3 regions of the Janthinobacterium sp. SUN137 genome follow, and region 1 is predicted to be linked to each of the others. Evidence: predicted binding sites of a transcription regulator. Region 1 holds the regulator's gene; each other region holds the start of a gene.
What was found. Region 1 encodes sigma-54, which starts transcription at its own class of promoters, with help from an activator protein. Its sites were predicted from a motif close to TGGCANGNAANCTGCTTT; they were not measured.
Positions count from the first base shown of each region.

Region 1 (5,551 bases):
AAGGTCAAACTGATGATCTTTGACGTCGATGGCGTGCTCACCGACGGCAGCCTGCATTTCGGCCCGGACGGCGAGATGATGAAAACGTTTAATGTGTATGATGGCCTGGGCATCAAGCTGCTGCAGGAATCGGGCGTGCAGACGGCCATCATCAGCGCGCGCCGCTCGGCCATCACGGCGCGCCGCGCGCAAGACCTGGGCATTACCCATGTGCACCAGGGCGGCCACGACAAGCTGACGCCGTTTCGCGAATTGCTGGCGCTGACGGGCTTGACGGAAGAGCAATGCGGCTATATCGGCGACGACGTCATCGACGCGCCCATCCTGAAACGCGTGGGCTTTGCCGTCAGCGTGCCGGGCGGGCGTCCGGAGGCGCAGGGCCTGGCACACCATGTGACGCAGGCCGGCGGCGGCCGCGGCGCGGTGCGCGAGATCTGCGAATTCCTGCTGCGCGCCCAGGACAACTATGCGCGCGTCATGGCGCCGTTCCTGGAGTGAGGCGCGCCGCCTCGCCAGTGACCTTTGAAAGAGTGAAGCCCTATGCGTAAGCCAGGAGGCGCCCATCGCTGGCGCATGATTTTTACCGTGCTGGGCGCGGTTGTCGTCGCGCTGGGCAGCTTTTGGCTGCTCGAGGTGATGAACAAGAATGGCCAGGACATCACGGCCAGCAAGCATCTGGATGAACCTGACTATTTCATCACCAATTTCAGCCTGGTGCGCATGGATTTGACGGGTAAACCCAGCTATATCGTGTCGGGCACCAAGCTCACGCATTATCCGCTGGACGACTCGTCCGATATCGACCAGCCCTTCGTGCGCAAGCTCACGCCAGGCATGCCGCCGATGAACATGAATGCGGAACTGGCGCATATCGACCAGGATAATACCCGGCTGCAACTGCACCGCAAGGTCGTGATCGACCGCGTGGCCAGTCCGAAGGCGCAGAACCTGACGGTCAAGACGGAAGCGCTGACGGTGTTCCCGGACGAGGAAAGAATGGAAACGGATGTGCCTGTCGATATCCTGACGGGCGCCTCGCGCATCAATGGCGTCGGCATGAAGGCGAATAACGCCACCGGCGTCGTGGAAGTGCAGAATGCGCTGCGCATGGTCCTCCCGCCGAAACCGCGCCCGGCCGCGGCGGCAAAATGACAGAATGAAACAAGGAAACCATATTATGAAGAACATCTTGCTGTTGACCGTATTTTCGCTGGCCATCATGGGCGTGGCGCATGCCGAGAAGGCCGATTCCGAGAAGGAAGCCGTCATCACGGCACGCAGCGGCCACGTCGATGACATCAAGCAGGTGCGCACCCTGACGGGTGACGTCGTGCTGGTCAAGGGTACCCTGACCATGAAGGCGGGCCGGGCCCTGATCACGGAAGACCCGCAAGGCTACCAGTTCATCACCTTCTGGGCCGATCCCGGCAAGCTCGCGACCTTCCGCCAGAAGCGCGATGGCGCGGGCGACCTGTGGGTCGAAGGCGAAGCGGAGCGCGTGGAATACGACAACAAGACGGAAGTGGTGAAACTGTTTTCCAGAGCCAAGCTGACGCGCCTGGAAGGGGCGAAAGTCACCGATGTGGCCAACGGCGCCTTCATCTCGTATGACAGCCGCAAGGAAGAATTTGCGATGGAAAATTCCAACAGCGGCACCAGCACCGCCGATGGCGGCAGCGTGCGCATGGTGATCCAGCCGAAGACCAAGGCGCCGGCAGCGGAGAAAGCGCCGGCCACGCCCGCGCCAGGAAAGAAATAATGGAAAATACACGTTGCGGCAGCACCCTGATCGTTCGCGGGTTGCAAAAAACCTATGGCAAGCGGCAAGTCGTGCATGATGTCTCGCTGCAAGTCGAATGCGGCGAAGTGGTGGGCTTGCTGGGCCCGAACGGCGCCGGCAAGACCACCTCGTTCTACATGATCGTCGGCCTGGTGCCTTCCGATGGCGGCAGTATCGATATCAGCGGCGTGGATATCTCCAGCCTGCCGATCCACCGCCGTGCGCAGATGGGGCTGTCCTACCTGCCGCAGGAAGCGTCCGTCTTCCGCAAGCTGACGGTGGAAGACAATATCCGCGCCGTGCTGGAAATCCAGACCGTCGAAGGCCGTCCGCTGACGAAGGCCGAGATCGAGGAGCGGCTGGATAAATTGCTGGCCGACTTGCAGATTGAAAAGCTGCGCGAGAACCAGGCGCTGTCCCTGTCCGGTGGCGAACGCCGCCGCGTGGAAATCGCCCGCGCGCTGGCCACCGATCCCCGTTTCGTGCTGCTCGACGAGCCGTTCGCCGGCGTCGATCCGATCGCCGTGATCGAGATCCAGCGCATCGTGCGTTTCTTGAAGGAGCGCAATATCGGCGTGCTGATTACCGATCATAATGTGCGCGAGACGCTGGGTATTTGCGACCGTGCCTACATCATCAACCAGGGCTCGGTGCTGGCGTCGGGACGCCCCGACGACATCATCGCGAACGAGTCGGTACGCCGGGTCTATCTGGGCGAACACTTCCGCATGTAAGCCAATGAAACAATCATTGCAGCTGCGCACTTCGCAGCACCTGGCACTGACGCCGCAGTTGCAGCAATCGATACGCCTGTTGCAATTGTCTACCCTGGAATTGCACCAGGAACTCGAGCAATTGCTGACAGACAATCCCTTGCTCGAACGCCTCGATGATCCGCTCGACCGCTCGCTGCGCCTGCTGTCCGACGGGGCCTTGAGTTCCACGGCCGCGCCGACCGAAGCGCCGCCTCAGCCGCCAGGCCAGGAGGCGCCTGCGGCGCCGGCCGAAGCGGAAGCGTTTGACGGCGAGGGGGGCGACAGCCCGGCCGCCGCGGATGGCGGCGACAGCGACTGGAGCGAGGCAAGCCGGGGCAAGGCGCCCGACGACGAAGATTCGCGTCCGCAATTGGAGGCCCATCACTGCACCCTGCGCGAACACCTGATGGAGCAGATGCGTGTGACGGTGCTCGAATTGCGCGACCGCGCGCTGGTCGAGCTGATCATCGACGCGCTTGACGACAATGGCTACCTGGAAGAGTCGCTCGACGACATCCTGGCGCGCCTGCCGGAAGAGCTGGAAATCGACGCCGACGAGATGCGCACGGCCTTGTCGCTGCTGCAAAGTTTCGATCCGCCGGGCGTGGGCGCGCGCAACGCGTCCGAATGCCTGGCCCTGCAAATCAAGCGCTTGCCGCACATCGCCATGGTGACGCGGCGCATGGCCCTCGTGATCGTGGAAAAGCACCTGGCCTGGTTTGCCCAGCGCGATTTCAACAAGCTGAAAAAAGCCCTCGATTGCGACGATGAAGACTTGCGCGAAGCGCAGACGGTGATTCGCCAGTGCAATCCGCATCCGGGCGCCGTGTTCGCCTCGGACGTCTCCGATTACGTGGTGCCCGACGTCGTCGTCAAGCGCGCGCGCAATGGCTGGCAAGTCACCCTGAACAACGACGTCATGCCGCGCCTGCGCGTCAACGCCATGTACGCCAACTTGCTCAAGCAGGGCAAGGGGGAGGGCGCCATGGGTGCACAGTTGCAGGAAGCCAAGTGGCTGATCAAGAATATGCGCCAGCGCTTCGACACGATCCTGCGCGTGGCGCAGGCGATAGTAGAAAGACAAAAGAACTTTTTCTCGCATGGGGCCGTTGCCATGCGCCCCCTTGTGCTCCGTGAAATAGCTGATACACTGGGTTTACACGAGAGTACTATCTCGCGGGTAACAACTCAAAAGTACATGCTGACCCCGCACGGCATGTTCGAGTTGAAATATTTCTTTGGTAGCCACATCGCCACCGAAGCGGGGGGCGAAGCGTCATCGACGGCGATACGGGCATTGATCGTGCAACTGACAGGAGCAGAAGACCCTAAAAATCCTTTATCCGACAGTAAGATTGCGGACATGCTGGGGGAACAAGGCATGGTGATTGCGCGACGTACTGTTGCCAAATACCGGGAAGCATTAAAAATTCCGCCAGTGAGCCTGCGTAAGTGTTTGTAAGTTTTTTTCGGTTCCTCTGCGGGCCGGATAGGATGGACCGCACGAACCCGATCATCTTTAGGAGTGTGTATGAATCTCACCATCAGCGGACATCATCTCGAAGTGACACCAGCCATCCGTGAATACGTACAAACGAAGCTGGAGCGCGTGAAACGTCATTTCGATCAAGTCATCGATATCGCCGTGATTCTGACCGTGGATAACCTCAAAGAGAAAGAAAAACGTCAAAAGGCTGAAGTCAACCTGCGTTTGAGCGGCAAGACTGTCTATGTGGAAAGCTTGGCGCACGACCTGTACGCCGCGATCGATACCCTGATCGACAAGCTCGATAGGCAAGTGATGAAATACAAAACCAAAGTGCAAGGGCACGGTAAAGAGGCGATCAAGCATCTGCCAGACAACTCCGAGGAGGAAGCCGTCGTCGCCGTCTAAGGCCACCCGCTTCCAGCAGTTGTGATCAACTAAGGGCGCACATTGCGCCCTTTTTTGCGCCCAGCGGAACGCAATGTTCCCCGCGCAGGCATTAGAATATTCGCACTTTCACTTCTTTCTAGCCTGCCATGAGCGACTTCGTCCAGACTTCCATCGGCAACCGCACCGGGCACATCGTGCTCGACCGTCCGAAAGCCTTGAATTCCCTGTCGCTGGAGATGGTGCGCGCGCTGAGCGCGGCCCTGCTGGCCTGGCGCGACGATCCGCAGGTGGACGCCGTCGTGATCCGCTCCAGCAGCGACAAGGCCCTGTGCGCCGGTGGCGACATCCGTTTCTTTTACGATGCGGGTCTGGCCACGCCGCAAGGCGGCAGCGCCTTGCTGGAAGATTTCTTTACGGAAGAATATGCTTTAAATCATTTAATTCATTTCTACCCGAAACCGTATATCGCTGTGATGGATGGCGTGGTGATGGGCGGCGGCATGGGCGTGGCGCAAGCCGGGCCAGGCAACCGCTTGCGCATCGTGACGGGCCGCACGCGCATGGCCATGCCGGAAGTCAATATCGGTCTGTTTCCGGACGTGGGCGGCAGTTATTTCCTGTCCCGCCTGGCCGGCCAGCTGGGCCTGTACCTGGGCTTGACGGGCTTGACGATCAACGCGGCCGACGCCCTGTACACGGGCCTGGCCGATGTCTACCTGCCTGAAGCGCAGATGGGGGCGCTGCTGGACCTGTTTGAATCGACGCCGGGCGAGGCCTTGCCGGTGGCCATCAAGGCGCTGGCGGCGCCATTCCAGGCCGAGGCAGGCGTTTCTCCCCTGGCCACGGCGCGCGCGGCGCTGGACCGCCATTTCAGCGCGGGTTCGGTGGCGGCCATCATGGCTTCGCTGGCGCAGGATGACAGCGCGTTCGCCGCCAAGGCGCTGGCGGCCATGCGCCTGCGTTCGCCCCTGATGATGTCGGTGACCCTGGAATTGCTGCAGCGGGGCGCCCACCTGGGCGTGGCCGATTGCCTGCGCCTGGAGCGCACAGTCGTGCGCCACAATTTCGAACATGGCGAAGTGCTCGAGGGCGTGCGCGCGCTGGTGGTCGACAAGGACAATGCGCCCCGCTGGAACCCCG
Region 1 covers NZ_JAPWHZ010000004.1:590,233-595,783, forward strand. Annotated here, with positions in the region: gene O3298_RS23115 (HAD family hydrolase) at 1-498, shown strand, start outside; gene lptC (LPS export ABC transporter periplasmic protein LptC) at 541-1,152, shown strand; gene lptA (lipopolysaccharide transport periplasmic protein LptA) at 1,178-1,759, shown strand; gene lptB (LPS export ABC transporter ATP-binding protein) at 1,759-2,514, shown strand; gene O3298_RS23135 (RNA polymerase factor sigma-54) at 2,519-3,997, shown strand; gene hpf (ribosome hibernation-promoting factor, HPF/YfiA family) at 4,067-4,429, shown strand; gene O3298_RS23145 (enoyl-CoA hydratase/isomerase family protein) at 4,558-5,551, shown strand, end outside.

Region 2 (5,551 bases), on a different contig from region 1:
GATTTCCGGCGTTTCCGACGGGCCCGACTCGACGCTCGTTTCGCGCAGGCTTTCTTCCAGCGCGCGGCGGATCAGCTCGACAGCCTTGTCGATATCGAAGGGCTTGGCCAGGTATTCGAAGGCGCCGCCCTGGAAGGCTGCGACGGCCGAATCGAGGTCGGAAAAGGCCGTGATGATGATGACAGGCAAGCCGGGAAAGCGCGACTTGACCGTCTGCAACAATTCCAGGCCGGAGGCGCCCGGCATGCGGATATCGGACACGAGCACTTGCGGCGTGTCAAATTCCAGTGCGGCGATGGCGTCGCGCGCATTGGCAAAACTCTTGGTGGCGAGATTTTCCCGCGCCAGGGCTTTTTCCAGCACCCAGCGGATTGATTCGTCGTCGTCAACTATCCAGATTGGCTTCATTAGTGTGTGCGTCCCGCAATGGATTTCATGGGTGGGATACCTCCTCGCTTATGGCAAGGGTAGAACGATCCTGAAATCGGTGTATCCAGGCCGGCTTTCGCACTCGATCACGCCCAGGTGCTGTTGCACGAAGGTTTGCGCCAAGGTCAGTCCCAGCCCGCTGCCGCCTTCCCTGCCCGACACCAGCGGGTAGAAAATCCGGTCGCGGATCTGGGGTGCGATGCCCGGTCCATTGTCAATGATATGCAAGTCTAATGCCAGGCCGTAACGGACCTTGGCCAGGGTCACCTGGCGCGCCACGCGCGTCTTGAAAATCAGCTCCGCATCGCCCGCCTCGATGCGCTCGGCCAAGGCCTGCGCCGCGTTGTGCGCGATATTGAGCACGGTCTGTATCAATTGCTCCTTGTCGCCGCGAAACTCGGGAATCGAGGCGTCGTAATCGCGCGCAATGGTCAGGCCGCTGGGGAATTCGGCCAGGATCAGGCTGCGGACCCTTTCGCACACTTCGTGGATATTCACGTCGCCCACGATGTGCGGACGGCGGTGCGGCGCCAGCAGGCGGTCGACCAGGGTTTGCAGGCGGTCCGCTTCCTTGATGATGACTTGCGTGTATTCGCGCAGTTCGCTCAGGTGCAGGGCCGGCAATTCCAGTTCCAGCAGCTGGGCCGCGCCGCGGATGCCGCCCAGCGGGTTCTTGATTTCATGCGCCAGGTTGCGGATCAGCTCCTTGTTGACCTGGCTCTGGTCGAGGATGCGCTCCTCGCGGTCGAGCTTTAACTGCTGCACGTTCTCGCGCAGCTCGATCAGCACGCCGTCGCTCGGCGCGTCGAGCGCGCTGACGATGCTGTGCACGCGCAGCGGCTCGCGCCCCAGGCGCTCCAGGCTCAGGTCCTGGCGCAGGTCGGAAAACTTGTGTTCGAGCGCCTGCGCGCAAATGCCGGCCAGCTCGTCGGGATTGAGGAACAGCGCCGTCAGTTTTTGCCGCGACAGGGCCTTCAAGGAACTTTCCAGCAGGTTTTCCGCCGCCGCGTTGGCATAGCTGATGCGGCCGTCGCCATCGAGCAGGATCACGGCCGAGGCCAGCAAATCAAGGCCGGCCAGGTGGGCGGGACGGCTGGAATGGTTGTCTAGTGTCATGTGCTTTACCGGATATTCGCAATCTCGCGTTTCAGGGCCTCGACGTTTTGCTGTGTCCGGCTAATGTTGTCCTTCAACTGCGCCACTCTTTCCTGGTATTTCGCGTAGTTGCGCTCATTGCCCTGGCGCTCGGGCTGGCCGCCGTTAAATTCCAGGCGCTGCGCCGCCAGTTTCTGCTCTTCGCTGCGCAATTCGTCCTGCAGGATCTGGCGCCGGTCCAGGTCGCGCGCGCGCTGCTCGGCGCCATCGACCTTGGGAAACGCGCCGGCGGCAGGCGCCGCCGTGGCCGCCGCCTGCAGGGCGGGCCGTACCGGCGCACCGGCCAGCGGCGCCGGCCTGCGTGGCGGCTCCGTCATGGCGCCCGGCAAATCGAGCAGCTGGCAATGTTTGCCAGCACTCCTGTCCGTGTACGTCTTGTGTCCTTGCGCATCGGCGCACACATACAGCTGCCCGTGCGCCTGTGCCGCCGCGCCCAGCAATCCTGCCATCAGCGCCATTCTGTAATGCTTGGTCAATCTTCACTCCTGTCGGCTCGTGCCGCATCGTTCCTGGGCCGACTATACAACACCGCACTGTCACCGCCTTGGCGCCTTGCATAAAAAAACGCGGGCAAGACCATCGCCTCACCCGCGTTTTTTATTCACTACCGGCACATTGCCGGCGTGGCGCCATTACAGCGAGTAGTACATGTCGAACTCGGCAGGATGCGTGGTCATGCGCATGCGCTGTACGTCCTGCATTTTCAGCTCCAGGTACGCGTCGATCATGGAATCGCTGAACACGCCGCCGCGGGTCAGGAACTCGCGGTCCTTGTCCAGGGCTTCCAGTGCTTCTTCCAGCGAAGCGCACACGGTCGGGATCAGTGCATCTTCTTCCGGCGGCAGATGGTACAGATCTTTCGAGGCGGCTTCGCCCGGATGGATCTTGTTGGCAACGCCGTCCAGGCCGGCCATCAGCAGTGCGGCGAAGCACAGGTACGGGTTCGCCAGCGGATCCGGGAAGCGCGCTTCGACGCGGCGGCCTTTTGGATTGGCCACGTGCGGGATACGGATCGAGGCGGAACGGTTTTTCGCCGAGTACGCCAGTTTCACTGGCGCTTCGTAGCCTGGTACCAGACGCTTGTACGAGTTGGTGCCCGGATTCGTGATCGCGTTCAGTGCCTTGGCGTGCTTGATGATGCCGCCGATGTAGTACAGGGCGAAATCGGACAGGCCGGCATAGCCGTCGCCGGCGAACAGGTTTTTGCCATCTTTCCATACGGATTGATGCACGTGCATGCCCGAACCGTTGTCGCCAACGATAGGTTTCGGCATGAAGGTGGCGGTCTTGCCATAGCTGTGCGCCACGTTCCACACCACGTATTTCAGGTTTTGCGTCCAGTCGGCGCGCTCGACCAGGGTCGAGAACTTGGTGCCGATTTCATTTTGACCGGCGCCGGCCACTTCGTGATGATGTACCTCAACCGGGATGCCCAGCGATTCCAAAATCAGGCACATTTCCGAACGCATGTCCTGGAAGCTGTCCACTGGTGGCACTGGGAAATAGCCGCCCTTGACGGTAGGACGGTGGCCGCTGTTGCCGCCTTCAATGTCCTTGCCGGTCGACCACGAACCTTCGTCCGAACCGATCTTGACGAAGCAGCCCGACATGTCGATCTTCCAGCGCACGCTGTCGAAGATGAAGAATTCCGGCTCAGGGCCGAAGTAGGCGGTGTCGCCCATGCCCGACGATTTCAGGTAGGCTTCGGCGCGTTTCGCGATCGAGCGCGGGTCGCGGTCGTAGCCCTTGCCGTCCGACGGTTCGATCACGTCGCACTGCATGAACAGGGTCGTTTCTTCCATGAACGGATCGATATTGGCCGTGTTTGGATCCGGCAACAAGATCATGTCGGACGCTTCAATGCCTTTCCAGCCAGCGATCGAAGAACCGTCAAAGGCGTGGCCCGACTCGAATTTGTCCATGTCGAAGTGCGACACGGGAACCGTCACGTGCTGCTCTTTACCACGGGTATCGGCAAAGCGGAAATCAACGAATTTGACTTCGTTTTCTTCTACCATCTTCAAGACTTCTGCGGCTGTCATTGCCATGCGTATCTCCTAAATGAATGTGGGGTGAGCCGACCTTAGTGCGTCTGGGCTGATGAAGCGAAGCAAACATTGCGTGCCACCAAAACTCATAAGGATCATAGCAGATTCCATGCCAGCTCCCGGAGCCCCCTGGTGCCGGCGACAAAATTACTGCCATCCCAGTGAAAGTTTTCCTGCCCGCGATTTTGACACGCGTTTGCGTCAAATCAAGAATGCACTAAGCAAGTGCAAAAAACGAATAACGCACCATTATCGTGCATTTTGTGCGAATTACCGAAAAATGCCTCCTTGTGGTGCATGCGCCGTGCACCATGGATTCCCGTTTGCGGGGCGCGGACGGCGCACTATAATCGTACACACACCTGCCCACTTTCATCGAGGACGCCATGACCACCGCCGCCGACATCCTGACCACCGCCCGCAGCCGGGCCAATGAAGGTACGCCGTATGCCGGCGCCGTCACGCCGCAGGAAGCGTATGACTTGCTGCAAGGCGATGCCGCCGTCAAGCTCATCGATGTGCGCACGACTGCCGAGCGCGACTGGGTGGGCCGGGTCGACATCGCCGATACCCAGCATGGTGCGGTGCAGTGGGCCACCTACCCGGGCGGCGTGCCGAATCCCGACTTCCTCGCGCAGCTGGCGGCCCAGGCCGGCAAGGACGAGGTGCTGCTGTTCCTGTGCCGCTCCGGCGTGCGTTCGCGCCACGCAGCCAAGCTGGCGACCGAACACGGCTATAGCAACTGCTTCGATATCCTCGAAGGCTTCGAGGGCGACAAGGACGCCGACGGCCACCGCAAGCAGATCGGCGGCTGGTGCAAGGCGGGCTTGCCGTGGCTGGGCGCCTGACGCTGGCCGCCGAATTATCTGAACAGTGTTTGATCTGGCGGGCCACCATGCGGTCCGCCATCGGCTACAACCATCCATGTGCGCCCGCTTTTGCCACGCCGGACGACGACCTGGCGCTGGCCCGCAAACGCCACAAGGAATTGACATGAACGCCACCGCTCCCCACCTCGGCAGCAGTCTCGACGACTTCCTCAAGGAAGAAGGCATCTTTGAGCAAACGCAAACCCGCGCCATCAAGGAAGTGATCGCCTGGCAACTGACGCAGGCCATGCATGAACAATCGCTGTCGAAGACGCGCATGGCGGCGCTGCTGCAGACGAGCCGTTCGCAACTCGACCGCCTGCTCGACCCCAGCAGCGACGTGACCCTCTCCACCCTGGAGCGGGCCGCCGCGCTGCTCGGGCGCAAGCTGTCGATCACCCTCGTTTAAGCGGGCTAAGCGCTTAGGCCGGCTCGCCCGCCTCCGCGGCCGGATGCTCGCCCATCAGGGTCAATATGCGCTTGCGCACGAAATTGATGTGGCTGCGCAAGCCATACAAGCCATCGGCAAACGACAGGGGAATCGAGATCTGGTTGACCATTTCCTCGATCTGGTCGAGCCGTTTCAATTGTTCCGCATACACGTGCGCGCGCTGCCCTTCCGGCACATCTTCCAGCGCCTGCTCGACCGTGCGCAGCTGGCCATACCAGCGGTACACGCGCGAACGGATGCGCCACACGTACAGGGGCGGCACGACGCGCGACAGGGGCAGGATCAGGGCGCCCAGCGCCACCACCAGCACCCACATGCGGTCGAAGAAATTGGCCAGCCAAAAACTCATGTAACGCTGCAACACGGGCGCGCCATCCTTGTAGAACTTCAACGCTTCCGGCGCCACGGGAATTTCCGTGTAGCGCGCGGACGGGAACTGCCCCTGCTGCTGGAACCAGCCCGTGCCGCCATGGATGCCGGCCGCCGCCTGCACGAACAGGTCGACCAGGGCCGGATGCAAGTCTTCGCGCGCGACCAGGGTGGCCGTCGGCGCGATCAGGTGATAATCCTGCGCGGGAATGTTTTGCCCCAGGTCGACG
Region 2 covers NZ_JAPWHZ010000005.1:468,725-474,275, forward strand. Annotated here, with positions in the region: gene ntrC (nitrogen regulation protein NR(I)) at 1-408, opposite strand, end outside; gene glnL (nitrogen regulation protein NR(II)) at 457-1,545, opposite strand; gene O3298_RS26065 (DUF4124 domain-containing protein) at 1,551-2,033, opposite strand; gene glnA (type I glutamate--ammonia ligase) at 2,217-3,632, opposite strand; gene O3298_RS26075 (rhodanese-like domain-containing protein) at 4,019-4,480, shown strand; gene O3298_RS26080 (Fis family transcriptional regulator) at 4,626-4,910, shown strand; gene O3298_RS26085 (TAXI family TRAP transporter solute-binding subunit) at 4,924-5,551, opposite strand, start outside.
Region 2: a site for sigma-54 is predicted at 3,730-3,747, ahead of glnA (type I glutamate--ammonia ligase). Genes of this name have one in related genera too.

Region 3 (5,551 bases), on a different contig from region 1:
AGGTGCGCAGCGCCTTCGCCAAAGAATTCCAGGTAGGACGAGACGACCTTCTGCTTGCGCAGGAACTCCGTCAGCGCCAGCACCGTGTCGGTGGCCGTGATGCCCGGCTGCGGTTTACCCGTCAGCTTGACGCCGATGATATCCGGCAGGCGCATCCACGAGGCGCGGCCCAGCATCACGCTTTCCGCTTCCAGGCCGCCCACGCCGATGGCGATCACGCCCAGCGCATCGACCATCGGCGTGTGCGAATCCGTGCCCACCAGCGTATCGGGATAGGCTACACCATTTTGCACCTGGATCACGGGCGACATGCGCTCAAGATTGATCTGGTGCAAGATGCCGTTGCCCGGCGGAATCACATCGACGTTCTTGAAGGCCTTCTTGGTCCAGTCGATGAAGTCGAAACGGTCTTCGTTGCGGCGGTCTTCGATGGCGCGGTTCTTGGCGAAGGCGTCGGGGTCGAAACCGCCGCATTCGACGGCCAGCGAGTGGTCGACCACCAGCTGCGTCGGCACGACGGGGTTGACGAGGGCCGGGTCGCCACCCTGGGCCGCGATGGCGTCGCGCAAGCCGGCCAGGTCGACCAGGGCCGTCTGGCCCAGGATGTCATGGCAGACGACGCGCGCGGGGAACCACGGGAAGTCCAGGTCGCGGCGGCGTTCGATGAATTGGCTCAGCGAAGCGTTCAGGGTCGCCGGGTCGCAGCGGCGCACGAGGTTTTCCGCCAGCACGCGCGAGGTGTAGGGCAAGGTGGCGTAGGCGCCTGGCTGGATCGCATCGACGGCGGCACGCGTGTCGAAGTAGTCTAGCTGGGTGCCCGGCAAGGATTTGCGGTGCAAGGTGTTCATGTTGGTGCTCATTATTTACGGTCCTTGATCGGGACGAATTCCAGGTCTTCCGGACCCACGTAGTTGGCGCTCGGGCGGATGATCTTGTTGTCGATACGCTGCTCGATGATGTGGGCAGCCCAACCCGAGGTACGCGAGATGACGAACAGCGGCGTAAACATCGCCGTCGGCACGCCCATCATGTGGTACGACACGGCCGAGAACCAGTCCAGGTTCGGGAACATGTTCTTGATTTCCCACATGACCGATTCCAGGCGCTCGGCGATGTCGAACATTTTCGTGGAACCGGCTTCCTGCGACAGCGAACGGGCCACTTCCTTGATGACTTTATTGCGCGGATCCGAAATCGTGTAGACGGGGTGGCCGAAGCCGATCACCACTTCCTTGTTGGCCACGCGCTCGCGGATGTCCGCTTCCGCTTCATCGGCGTTGTCGTAGCGTTTCTGGATATCCAGCGCCACTTCGTTCGCGCCGCCGTGTTTCGGACCGCGCAGCGCGCCGATGGCGCCCGTGATGGCGGAATGGATGTCCGAGCCCGTGCCGGCGATCACCCGGCTGGTGAAGGTCGAGGCGTTGAATTCGTGTTCCGCGTACAGGATCAGCGACGTGTGCATGGCTTTTTCCCACGACGCCGATGGTTTTTCGCCGTGCAGCAGGTGCAGGAAGTGGCCGCCGATCGAGTCGTCGTCCGTTTCCACTTCGATGCGCTTGCCGTTATGGCTGTAGTGGTACCAGTACAGCAGCATGGAGCCGAACGACGCCATCAGACGGTCGGCGATGTCGCGCGCGCCCGGCGCGTTATGGTCGTCTTTTTCCGGCAGGGTGCAGCCCAGCACGGACACGCCCGTGCGCATCACGTCCATCGGGTGGGCGGCGGCCGGCAGCGCTTCCAGCGCCAGTTTCACTGCCGACGGCAAGCCGCGCAGGGACTTCAATTTGGCCTTGTAGCCTTTCAGTTCAGCGGCGGTCGGCAGCTTGCCGTGCACCAGCAGGTAGGCGATTTCCTCGAACTCGCAGCTGTCGGCCACGTCCAGGATGTCATAGCCGCGGTAATGCAAATCGTTGCCGGTCTTGCCGACCGAGCACAGCGCCGTATTGCCGGCGGTGACGCCGGACAAGGCGACGGATTTTTTAGGCTTGAAAGTGGCGGCTTGCGGTGCGTTCATTGATTTCTCCAAAAATTGACTAGTCTCGGTTGCATCACTGCGGGGCCGGCGTGCGGCCCCTGCTTCTTTACTTTTCTTTACTTATTTCTTTTGCGCGGCGAACAGCGCATCGAGCTTTTGCTCGAAATCGTGGTAATTGATCGATTCATACAGCTCCATGCGCGTCTGCATGGTGTCGACGACGTTCTTTTGCGTGCCGTCGCGGCGCAGCGCCTGATAGACGTTTTCCGCCGCCTTGTTCATGGCGCGGAAGGCCGACAGCGGATATAGCGCCAGGCCCACGTGGGCGCTGCGCAGTTCGTCCAGGGTGAACAGCGGCGTGGAACCGAATTCCGTGATGTTGGCCAAAATCGGCACGTTGACGGCCTTGGCGAACGTGGCGTACATGTCCAGGTCCGTGATGGCTTCCGGGAAGATCATGTCGGCACCCGCTTCGACGCAGGCGACGGCGCGTTCCAGCGCCGCTTCCAGGCCATCGACGGCCAGCGCATCGGTGCGCGCCATGATGACGAAGTTCGGGTCCGTGCGCGCATCGACGGCCGCCTTGATGCGGTCGACCATTTCTTCCTTGCTCACGATTTCCTTGCCCGGACGGTGACCGCAGCGCTTGGCGCCCACCTGGTCTTCGATGTGCAGGCCGGCCGCGCCGAACTTGATCATCGATTTCACCGTACGCGCCACGTTGAAGGCGGACGAACCGAAGCCCGTGTCGGCGTCGACCAGCAGCGGCAGGTCGCACACGTCGGTGATGCGGCGGATGTCGGTCAGCACGTCGTCCAGGCTGGAAATACCCAGGTCCGGCAAGCCCAGCGAGCCGGCCGCGACGCCGCCGCCGGACAGATAGATGGCTTTATAGCCGGCGCGCTTGGCCAGCAAGGCGTGGTTGGCGTTGATGGCGCCGACGACTTGCAACGGGGATTCTTCCTGGACGGCCTTGCGGAATGCGGCACCTGCGGAGTATTGAGTCATGTGTTCACCTTATGGGTTTCGGATGGTCCCGAATGTTTCACGGAGTGGCTATGAACATCAGTATTGCAAATGCCGTGCCAGGCCGGCGCGGCGCGGCGAACAACACGTGACGGCAGAGTGAAAACAGGGGACAAGGGGCCAGCCAGCACTGCTCCTGGGCTGTCACGCCAGGGAACAACGATGTCACGTTTGTCCCGTACGATGTTTCATTATCGTTTCATAATTTCATTTTGAAACATAACATTGAAACATGCAACAGCGCTGGCTGAAAAGATGGGGGCAGGCACACGCGCCGCCGGTAGCGCGCAAAAAAAACAGCCGGCGGATGCCGGCTGCGGGAACACGATGACTGAAAGAGTAGAGAACTAGGCCAGCCGCACCAGCGGGTTGGCGATGATGTTGTCGATCTGGCGCACGGCTTCTTCGCAGGCGGCGGCAATGGCGCCCTCCTCGTCGTCGCGCACGAATTGCATGGTCGAGCCTTCGAATACTTCCAGGCCTTCGGCCGTGGCGCGCTCGATGTCGCAACTGGCCGACCATTTGCCGTCGGTGGTGGGCACGGCCAAGGGAACGATTTCCCAGCCTTTATAGTGAATTTTAGAACTGCTATCCATGGGTGCCTCCTTCGTGACTGACTCAATAGTGGAAATCGTAGCATGAAGCGCGGCTGGCAGCGACGTGTTTCACGCGCCAGCCGTAGTCAGGCTCACTTTCGGGCTAAACGATTTACGCTGGCTCAAGGGCGCAGCAGATTATCGACTTCCGTCCTGGCCACTTGCAGGCCCGCCGTGCAAGCCGTTTCGGGGGCCGCGTAGCCGCCCAGGGTGCGGCTGCGCGTGATCGCCTGCGCTTCCGGCTCGCCTTCGCGCTGCAGGCGGTAGGTAAAATCCCATAAATCGTCGTTATCCTTTTGCGGGGTCACGGAAATCGTAAAACCGCGGTACTGTTCGCTGCGTGCAGTGATATCGTTCATGAATTCCTCCTTGGAAGAATGAGGTTACCATGCTGCAAGCGCCGGGGTGCGCACGGCTGTGACGGCCGCATGCCTGCCCCCTTATCTGTTTTCCGCATGTTAAATGTGAATTTGCAGCATTTTTTTAGCGAACTCTGGCGATATAATGCCATTCCCTGTCCGTCCCTTGCCGCCGTGATGACTCCACAAATCCAAGCTTTCTTCGACCCTGCCACCGCCACCGTCACCTATATCGTGTATGAGGCCGATGGCCGGGACTGCGCCATCATCGATTCCGTGCTCGACTACGATCCCAAGGCGGGCCGCACCTCGACCACCTCGGCCGACAAGGTAATCGCCTTCGTGCGCGAACACGGCTTGCAGTGCCGCTGGCTGCTGGAAACCCATGCGCATGCGGATCACCTGTCCGCCGCGCCCTACCTGCAGCAGCAGCTGGGCGGCGACGTGGCCATCGGCGCCGCCATCCAGACGGTGCAGCAGGCGTTCGCCGCCGTCTACCACCAGGGTGCGGCCAAGGCCGACGGCTCGCAGTTCGACCAGCTGTTCGCGCCCGACCAGGTATTCCATATCGGCGCATTGGAAGTGCGCGCGCTGCACGTGCCCGGCCACACGCCGGCCGACCTGGCATACCAGATCGGCGACGCCGTGTTTGTCGGCGACACCCTGTTCATGCCGGACGTGGGCTCGGCCCGCTGCGACTTTCCCGGCGGCTCCGCTGCACTGCTGTACCGTTCCGCGCAGCGTTTGCTGTCGCTGCCGCCGCAGACGCGGCTGTTCATGTGCCACGACTACCCGCCCAACGGCCGCGCGCCGCGCTGGGAAGTGACGGTGGCCGAACAGCGCGCCGGCAACATCCACTTGCGCGACGGCATCACGGAAGAACAATTCGTGGCCATGCGCACGAGCCGCGACGCCACCCTGGACATGCCGACATTGATCTTGCCCGCCATCCAGGTCAACATCAACGCGGGCAAGCTGCCCGAGCCGGAAGACAATGGCGTGCGCTACCTCAAAATACCGCTGAACGCGATCTGATTTCCCCGGCATTCCCCGCCCGCCGCGCCTCCTTTCTTGACACCACGCAAGTCCCACCTCAGGCAATCCGCATACAGTGCAGATTGCCTGAGTTCGCTTGGGCGTCGCTTTTCATCTTTAACGTTGACGGAGCGCCCGCATGTCGCCCGACCCTACGCTAGCTGGCAATTGCATCCTGCTCGCCGAAGCCTAAGGCACGACCTTGTTCAGCCATGCGCTGCTCCAGGCCGTCACGCGCCTGCCCCGTCCCGGCATCGTCATCTTCGTGCATGGCGTCAATTCCGATGGCGAATGGTATGAGCAAGCCGAACAAGGGCTGTGCGCCGGCCTGAATGCGCGTCTGAAGCGCCGCGACGAGTTTCTGGCGATCCCGGGCCCGGCGGCCGGACAGATGCAGGCCCGCCACCTAAGCGCGCGAATTGACGGATGACGGTTTCCTCAATCCCAAGCGCAACGCCACTACCTTCCTGCATCCACCAACTTTGCGCCGAGGACTGACGCTACATAAGTTCATTGCCACGCCGCGCCAGCGACTGGCCCGGGCCTTCGCCACGTTTCTC
Region 3 covers NZ_JAPWHZ010000002.1:196,394-201,944, reverse strand. Annotated here, with positions in the region: gene acnD (Fe/S-dependent 2-methylisocitrate dehydratase AcnD) at 1-848, opposite strand, end outside; gene prpC (2-methylcitrate synthase) at 860-2,014, opposite strand; gene prpB (methylisocitrate lyase) at 2,096-2,983, opposite strand; gene O3298_RS08960 (hypothetical protein) at 3,349-3,597, opposite strand; gene O3298_RS08955 (hypothetical protein) at 3,720-3,956, opposite strand; gene O3298_RS08950 (MBL fold metallo-hydrolase) at 4,134-4,991, shown strand; gene O3298_RS08945 (hypothetical protein) at 5,194-5,421, shown strand.
Region 3: a site for sigma-54 is predicted at 3,046-3,063, ahead of prpB (methylisocitrate lyase). Genes of this name have one in related genera too.